Bdellovibrio bacteriovorus str. Tiberius: one gene and its partner. The protein of the gene in region 1 interacts with the protein of each later gene in a pairwise test. Links are inferred from orthologs where the notes say so. Each region holds a gene or a part of one and is shown on either strand. Other genes may lie near its edges. The genes, in order: leuS and ligA.

Evidence for each region.
Region 2: the proteins of leuS (region 1) and ligA interact in binary tests that used the Escherichia coli proteins (3 or more experiments, as listed by UniProt). The link is inferred for Bdellovibrio bacteriovorus str. Tiberius from one-to-one orthologs.

What each region holds. Positions count from the first base shown.
Region 1 is NC_019567.1:359,979-363,374, reverse strand. The notes cover bases 113-3,184. They hold leuS (leucine--tRNA ligase), read left to right. Parts: upstream 113-489; coding sequence 490-2,880; downstream 2,881-3,184. Other genes in these bases: speA (biosynthetic arginine decarboxylase), read left to right, coding at 2,966-3,184. In the rest of the region: more of speA, read left to right, coding at 3,185-3,396.
Region 2 is NC_019567.1:49,760-53,029, reverse strand. What follows is about bases 23-2,968. They hold ligA (NAD-dependent DNA ligase LigA), read left to right. Parts: upstream 23-468; coding sequence 469-2,469; downstream 2,470-2,968. Other genes in these bases: BDT_RS00260 (M12 family metallopeptidase), read right to left, coding at 2,466-2,968; gatC (Asp-tRNA(Asn)/Glu-tRNA(Gln) amidotransferase subunit GatC), read right to left, coding at 72-353; gatA (Asp-tRNA(Asn)/Glu-tRNA(Gln) amidotransferase subunit GatA), read right to left, coding at 23-61. Also shown: more of gatA, read right to left, coding at 1-22; more of BDT_RS00260, read right to left, coding at 2,969-3,270. UniProt on the Escherichia coli protein: DNA ligase that catalyzes the formation of phosphodiester linkages between 5'-phosphoryl and 3'-hydroxyl groups in double-stranded DNA using NAD as a coenzyme and as the energy source for the reaction.

The DNA of each region.
Region 1 (3,396 bases):
ACGTTTGGGATACTGATCGGTTAATTCTGGGAATTATTTAGACAATTTTCTAATCATAAGACTGGGTAACCAAACTTTAATCCTGCCCCGCCGGGAGAAGGACTGGTGGCTGAGCTCCGGCGCTTCGGACAGTCCTCGCTCGGTGGGTTCTTCCATATTTACAGGCCCTTTGGCTCGTCGGGGGCACCTTGCATCCCACACTTCCCCGGACCTGCGGAACTTGCGGCGGAGCTCAGCCCCCACCCCTTCCCCCTCAGACAGATCTTGTTGGTGCGCCCGCGCGCGAAGTGCCGGCTATTTGGAGACAACGTGATGCGCTTCGACTGGATTGGGATTTGTGGACTTTGGGCCGGGGATTTTTCTTACATTTTCTGTGTTTTGTGGAGGGGTCTGATGTGGGCGCTAAGGGGGTCTTATTCGTTGAATTGTCTGGGGTTTTTCGTTAATTATGGTTGTGGTGTTTTTCTTTGAATTTTGAAGGATGTTTTTATGAGTTTGAACTTCACCGAGTACGAAGCAAAGTGGCAGAAAAGATGGATGGACGCGAAAGCGTTTCAGGCTGAGACAACCAGCTCCAAGCCGAAATATTATGCCCTGGATATGTTCCCTTACCCTTCGGCTTCCGGGTTGCATGTGGGTCACATGGCCTCTTACACTCCGGGCGATATTATTTCCCGCTACAAACGTGTGAACGGGTTCAACGTTCTTCATCCGATGGGTTATGACGCTTTCGGTTTGCCTGCTGAACAGTATGCGATCCAGACAGGTGTTCACCCTGCAATCACCACCAAGAAAGCTATCGACAGCTTCCGCAAAACATTGCAGACGTTTGGCTTCAGCTTTGACTGGAGCCGCGAGATCTCCACTTGTGAGCCTGATTATTACAAGTGGACCCAGTTCATCTTCCTGAAGCTTTATGAGCGTGGTCTGGCTTACCAGAAAGAAGTTCCAGTGAACTGGTGCCCGGCTTTGAAAACTGTTTTGGCCAACGACGAAGTTGTCGACGGCAAGTCCGAGCGTGGTGGTCACCCGGTGATCCGCGTTCCGATGAAACAGTGGATGCTGAAAATCACGGACTATGCTGAACGCCTTCTGAATGATCTGGATAAACTGGACTGGCCGGAAAGAACCAAAGAAGGTCAGCGCAACTGGATCGGAAAATCCGAAGGTGCGCGCATCACCTTCCAGGTTCACGGCGAAAAAGACACCTTCGAAGTCTTCACCACCCGTCCGGACACCTTGTTCGGTGTGACTTTCATGGTGATGGCTCCGGAACATCCGCTGGTTAAAAAAATCACGTCCCAGCCGCAATACACGGCGGTGGAAAATTATATCGCTGACACGGCGAAAAAATCCGAAGTGGACCGCAAGGCTTCCACGGAAAAAACCGGCGTGTTCACCGGGGCGCATGCGACCCATCCGATCACGGGCGACAAAATCGAAATCTGGATTTCTGATTATGTGCTGATGGATTACGGCACAGGGGCCATCATGGCTGTTCCAGGTCACGATGCCCGCGACTTTGAGTTCGCAACCAAATTCAACATCCCAATCAAGTCCGTTCTTGAAAGTGATCTGCTGCCATTTGAAGGCGACAGCATCATGATCAACTCTGAATTCCTGGACGGCCTGAATAAAACTGAAGCCATCTCCAAAATGCTGAAGCACCTGGAAGAAAACAAACTGGGTGTTCGCGAAGTTCAGTACAAGCTGCGTGACTGGTTGTTCAGCCGTCAGCGCTACTGGGGCGAGCCGTTCCCGATTGTTCACTTTGCTGACGGATCCAAAGGGGTTCCAGTCAATGAACTTCCGGTGATTCTGCCGGAAGTCGCTGACTACGAACCAGCTGACACTGGCGAAGCACCTTTGGCCCGCAACGCGGACTGGGTGAAGTACATGGATGGCGATAAAGAAGGCCGTCGTGAGACCGACACCATGCCGGGTGCGGCGGGTTCTTCCTGGTACTTCCTGCGTTACATTGATCCGAAAAACACCGAAGCTCCGTTCAGCCCCGAGGCTGAAAAGTACTGGATGCCAGTCGACCTTTACGTCGGCGGTCCTGAGCACACGGTCGGTCATTTGCTGTATGCCCGCTTCTGGACAAAGGTTCTTTTTGACTGCGGTCTTGTGACCCACGATGAACCGTTCCAGAAATTGGCGCATCAGGGGATGATCCTGGGCCCGGATGGCGAGAAAATGTCGAAATCCCGTGGAAACGTGATTTCTCCGGAAGACATTGCCCGTTCCCACGGTGCCGATGCTTTGAGAACCTTTATCAGCTTCATGGGTCCGGTGGACAAGGATAAACCTTGGGCTCCGACTGGTATCGACGGTGTAAGACGCTTCCTGGATCGTATCACCCGCCTTGTGGTGAATGACGACGGTCAACTGGTGGCAACTTCCGAGGCTTTGACTCCGGAGATTGAGAAATTAGTTCACAAAACGATTAAAAAAGTCACAGAAGACATCGAGTCCATGAGCTTTAACACTGCGATCAGCGCCATGATGATCCTGGTGAACGAGCTTTACCGTGCAGAATGCCGCTCTGTTTTGGCCGTTAAACCGCTGGTACAGATTCTGGCTCCGTTTGCCCCGCATTTGGCTGAAGAATTGTGGGAAAAAATGAACGGAGAGGGACTTTGCGCTTTGGCTCCATGGCCAAAATATGATAACACCCTGTGCGCTGATGACACTGTGACAATTGGCGTGCAAGTGAATGGAAAAATGCGCGGCACGATCGAAATTGGCGTGGCAGCCTCCGAACAGGAAGCTCTTGCCGCGGCGAAAGCCGTTCAACAGGTGGCAGCTGTGCTTGGCGATAAGAATCCCGACAAGGTGATTTACAAAGCCGGCAAAATTTTGAACTTGATCGTTAAATAACTGGGTTCTTTTACCGAAAAGGACCCCTGAAAAAACAACGTGGGGTCCTTTTATCCGGGCCCCCTAGTCGTGAGGGCCAGAAGAGATGTCTAATTGGAGTCCTGAAAAAAGCGCTGAGCTTTATGGGATCAACAACTGGGGCAACGGTTATTTCAGAATTAACAGCGCAGGCAATGTTGCTGTCACTCCGATGGGTGCCACAGGTCCGACAGTGGATCTGCATGAGCTGACCCAAGATCTTTTGGACCGCGGTATCCGCGTTCCCATCATGATTCGTTTTCCGGAAATTATTAAATCCCGCGTGGAGCTTTTGAACGGCTGCTTCCAAAAAGCATTTGCTGATCATGGTTACAAAGGCCAGTACCGTGGCGTTTACCCGATCAAGGTGAATCAACAGCGTCACCTGGTTCAGGAGCTGGTGAAATACGGCAAAGACTACTCCATGGGTCTTGAAGCAGGCTCCAAGCCTGAGCTTCTGGTTGTTCTGGCTTTGATGAACACTCCGGACGCGCTGAT
Region 2 (3,270 bases), 310 kb from region 1 along the record:
TGACTTTTCGGGATTTGACGGCGTCGGCGATTTCAGAAATAGAGGCAAATGTTAAATCCACAATCAACCTCCTAAACAACCGGTGGAACTTTGAAAAGGTTGCCCGCGCGGTCCGGCGCATTGCCGGTCATTTCATCGGCAGTGAATTCCTGACTGACGACATCTTCACGCCAATAGGATTCAACCTCCGTCGGCGTCACCAAAGGTTCAATCCCGGCGGTGTTGATTTTTGAAATCTGCTCAAAGTGAGTCAGGGCCTTGGCCAGCTGGGTGCTGTATTCCTGGGCTTCTTCATCCGACACATGCAGGCGGGCAAGTTTGGCAATCGCTTCGATCGTCTTTTTGTCAATCACCGGAAGCTCCTCTCGGTCTATCGACATTTAAGCTAGTACAAACTGCGTTGGGAGTCATCTTTTGCCCAATGCGTTTGATGGTGACTGGACCTCAGAGATAGGTGCAAATTGTTCTATGTCCAAAAAACGCCACGAAGAGCTAAAAAAGATCATTTCTGAACACGACCACAACTATCATGTTCTGGATAAGCCCACCATTACAGATTACGAATACGATCAGCTCTTCAATGAACTTCTGGAACTTGAAAAAAGCACCAAAGGTCTGGATCTTAGCGATTCACCTTCCCTGCGAGTGGGCGGAACTGTTTTGGAAGGCTTCGCAAAAGCCCAGCACCGCCTGCCGATGCTTTCACTGGCAAACAGCTATTCGCCCGAAGATATTTTCGAATTCGATGAACGTGTTAAAAAATTCCTCAACACCGAAGAGCCGGTGGAATATCTGTGCGAGCTTAAATTTGATGGCCTGTCCATGGAGCTGATCTATGAAAAAGGGCAGTTTGTTCGCGCCATCACCCGCGGCGACGGCACGGTGGGTGAGGACGTCACTCACAATATTAAAACCATCAAAAGCATCCCGCTGAAACTGTCTCATAAAAATCCGCCAGAACTGCTGGAGGTGCGCGGGGAAGTTCTGATGTTCAAAGAGGACTTCGCAAAGCTGAATGAAACCCAGCAAGAAAACGGGCAGCAGACTTTTGCCAATCCCCGCAATGCTGCCGCCGGAACCGTGCGCCAGCTGGATTCCCGCATTGCCGCTTCTCGTCCGTTGCGTTTCTTTGGTTATGCCTTGGGCGCGGTGGACGGTGAAAGCTTCAACACTCAAAAGAACATTCAGGAATACTTCAGCGATCATGGCATCCCGACGGTACTTCACTACAAAGAAGAACTGCTGGTGGTGGCCAAGGGGCCTGAAGAGGTCGTGAAGTACTATCACCACATTGAAAAAGTCCGCCCGAAACTTCCTTTTGATATCGACGGTGTGGTGATCAAGGTCAATTCGCTGCGACTGCAAGATGACCTGGGGCTGGTGGCCAGAAGCCCGCGATGGGCCACGGCCGCGAAGTTCAAGCCGGAACAGGCTCAGACCACCGTGGAAGACATCGTGGTTCAGGTGGGTCGCACGGGCGCGCTGACGCCAGTGGCGATCATGAAGCCCGTGAAAGTGGGCGGGGTCACGGTTACAAACGCCACTTTGCACAACCAGGATGAAATCACCCGCAAAGACATCCGTATTGGCGACACCGTGATCATTCAGCGCGCAGGCGATGTGATCCCCGAAGTCGTCGAAGTTGTAAACCCTGACAAGCGTCCGGCGGATCGTCTGCCTTATTCGATTCCTGAAAACTGCCCGGCATGTAATTCCATCGCGGTGAAAGCCGAGGGCGAAGTGGTCACCCGTTGCGTGAATCCACTGTGTATCGCCGTGGTGAAAGAATCGCTGAAACATTTTGTGGCAAGACGGGCGATGAACATCGACAAGGTCGGCGATCGTCTGATTGAAACCCTGGTCGACAACAAACTGCTGACCCGCTTTTCGGACTTCTATCGCCTGACGAAAGAACAGATTCTTTCTTTGGATCGTCAGGGTGAAAAATCCGCCGACAATATCATCAAGTCCATCGAAAACAGCAAGAACCCGACACTGGCGCGATTCATCTTTGCACTTGGAATTCGTTTTGTGGGTGAACAGACCGGAAAACATCTGGCCGATCACTTCCTGACAATTGATAAGTTCCTGGAGGCCAGCGAAGAAGAACTGCTGCTGGTGCCGGAAATCGGCGCCAAGGTTGCCAAATCCATCCGCGACTGGACAGGAAATCCCAAGCTGGTGGATGAAGTTCACGCCATGCTAAAACTTGGAGTCACCATCGCCGGCCCCGTGCGTGCACAAGAGGGTTCTCTTTCCGGCATGAGCTTCCTGATCACCGGAACATTGCCGGTGAAGCGTGATGACGCCAAGGGCCTGATTGAAAAGAATGGTGGGAAAATTCTGGGCTCGGTTTCATCCAAGCTGAATTATCTGGTCGTGGGTGATGATCCAGGATCGAAAGTGGAAAAAGCCCAGGGGCTGGGTGTAAAGATCATCTCTTGGGAAGAACTTCAGGCCATGATTTAGTTTCTGCCGTAAACGCTTGTAAGGCGCTGGATGTCACCGGCGCTCAGTGCGGCACTCGGGGCAAGTTGGGATTCTGTTTTTGATTTCATGGTAACACCGCCGTTTTCACTGAACGCGGTCGGCTGATAAAGCATGACGGATTCATAATCAAATGCCGAAGCCCCGCTAAGCACCATCAACGATGCGGGGAAAATTTCAAAGTTGTGTTTGTACTTTTCCTGAATATTATCCCACATCACTTCCACAAACCGGTCCCGGTCACTGCGATTTTGTTCATGGATAAACCCCAGGGCGTGCATGATCTCATGAGTGATCTCGGTCACACCGCACCCCCCGGAAATCCACAGGGGCTGCTTGCCGCCGACTTTTCCCAGATAGGATTTACACCCTGATCCGGCTTCAAACACCAGAACATCTTCCTGATTGGTGTAAGGAACAAACTTGATGGGGGTTTCTACAAACGCGGCAATAGCCTGAATGATCTCTGACTTGTTGGGCACATCATTCTGAATATGAAAAGGCACGACACCGCCTTCCCATAACTGAACACTTTCCAAAGCCACACTGCCGCGGACTTTGGCGCTGCGGGGAACCCCGATCACGATGTCTTCGTTAACAACGGCCACACCGTCTTCCACCACATAGGTCACTTCGTTCTTGGCAGAAACCTCATCATGAGGTGACGAAGGCTCTTCATAGGGAACACTTTCGCTGACCGCTTGCACGGTCTTCATCTCAAAGACCGAGGCCACGGCACCCGGCTCAGAGTCGGAGGCTGTTTCTACATCTTCGGACTCTTGG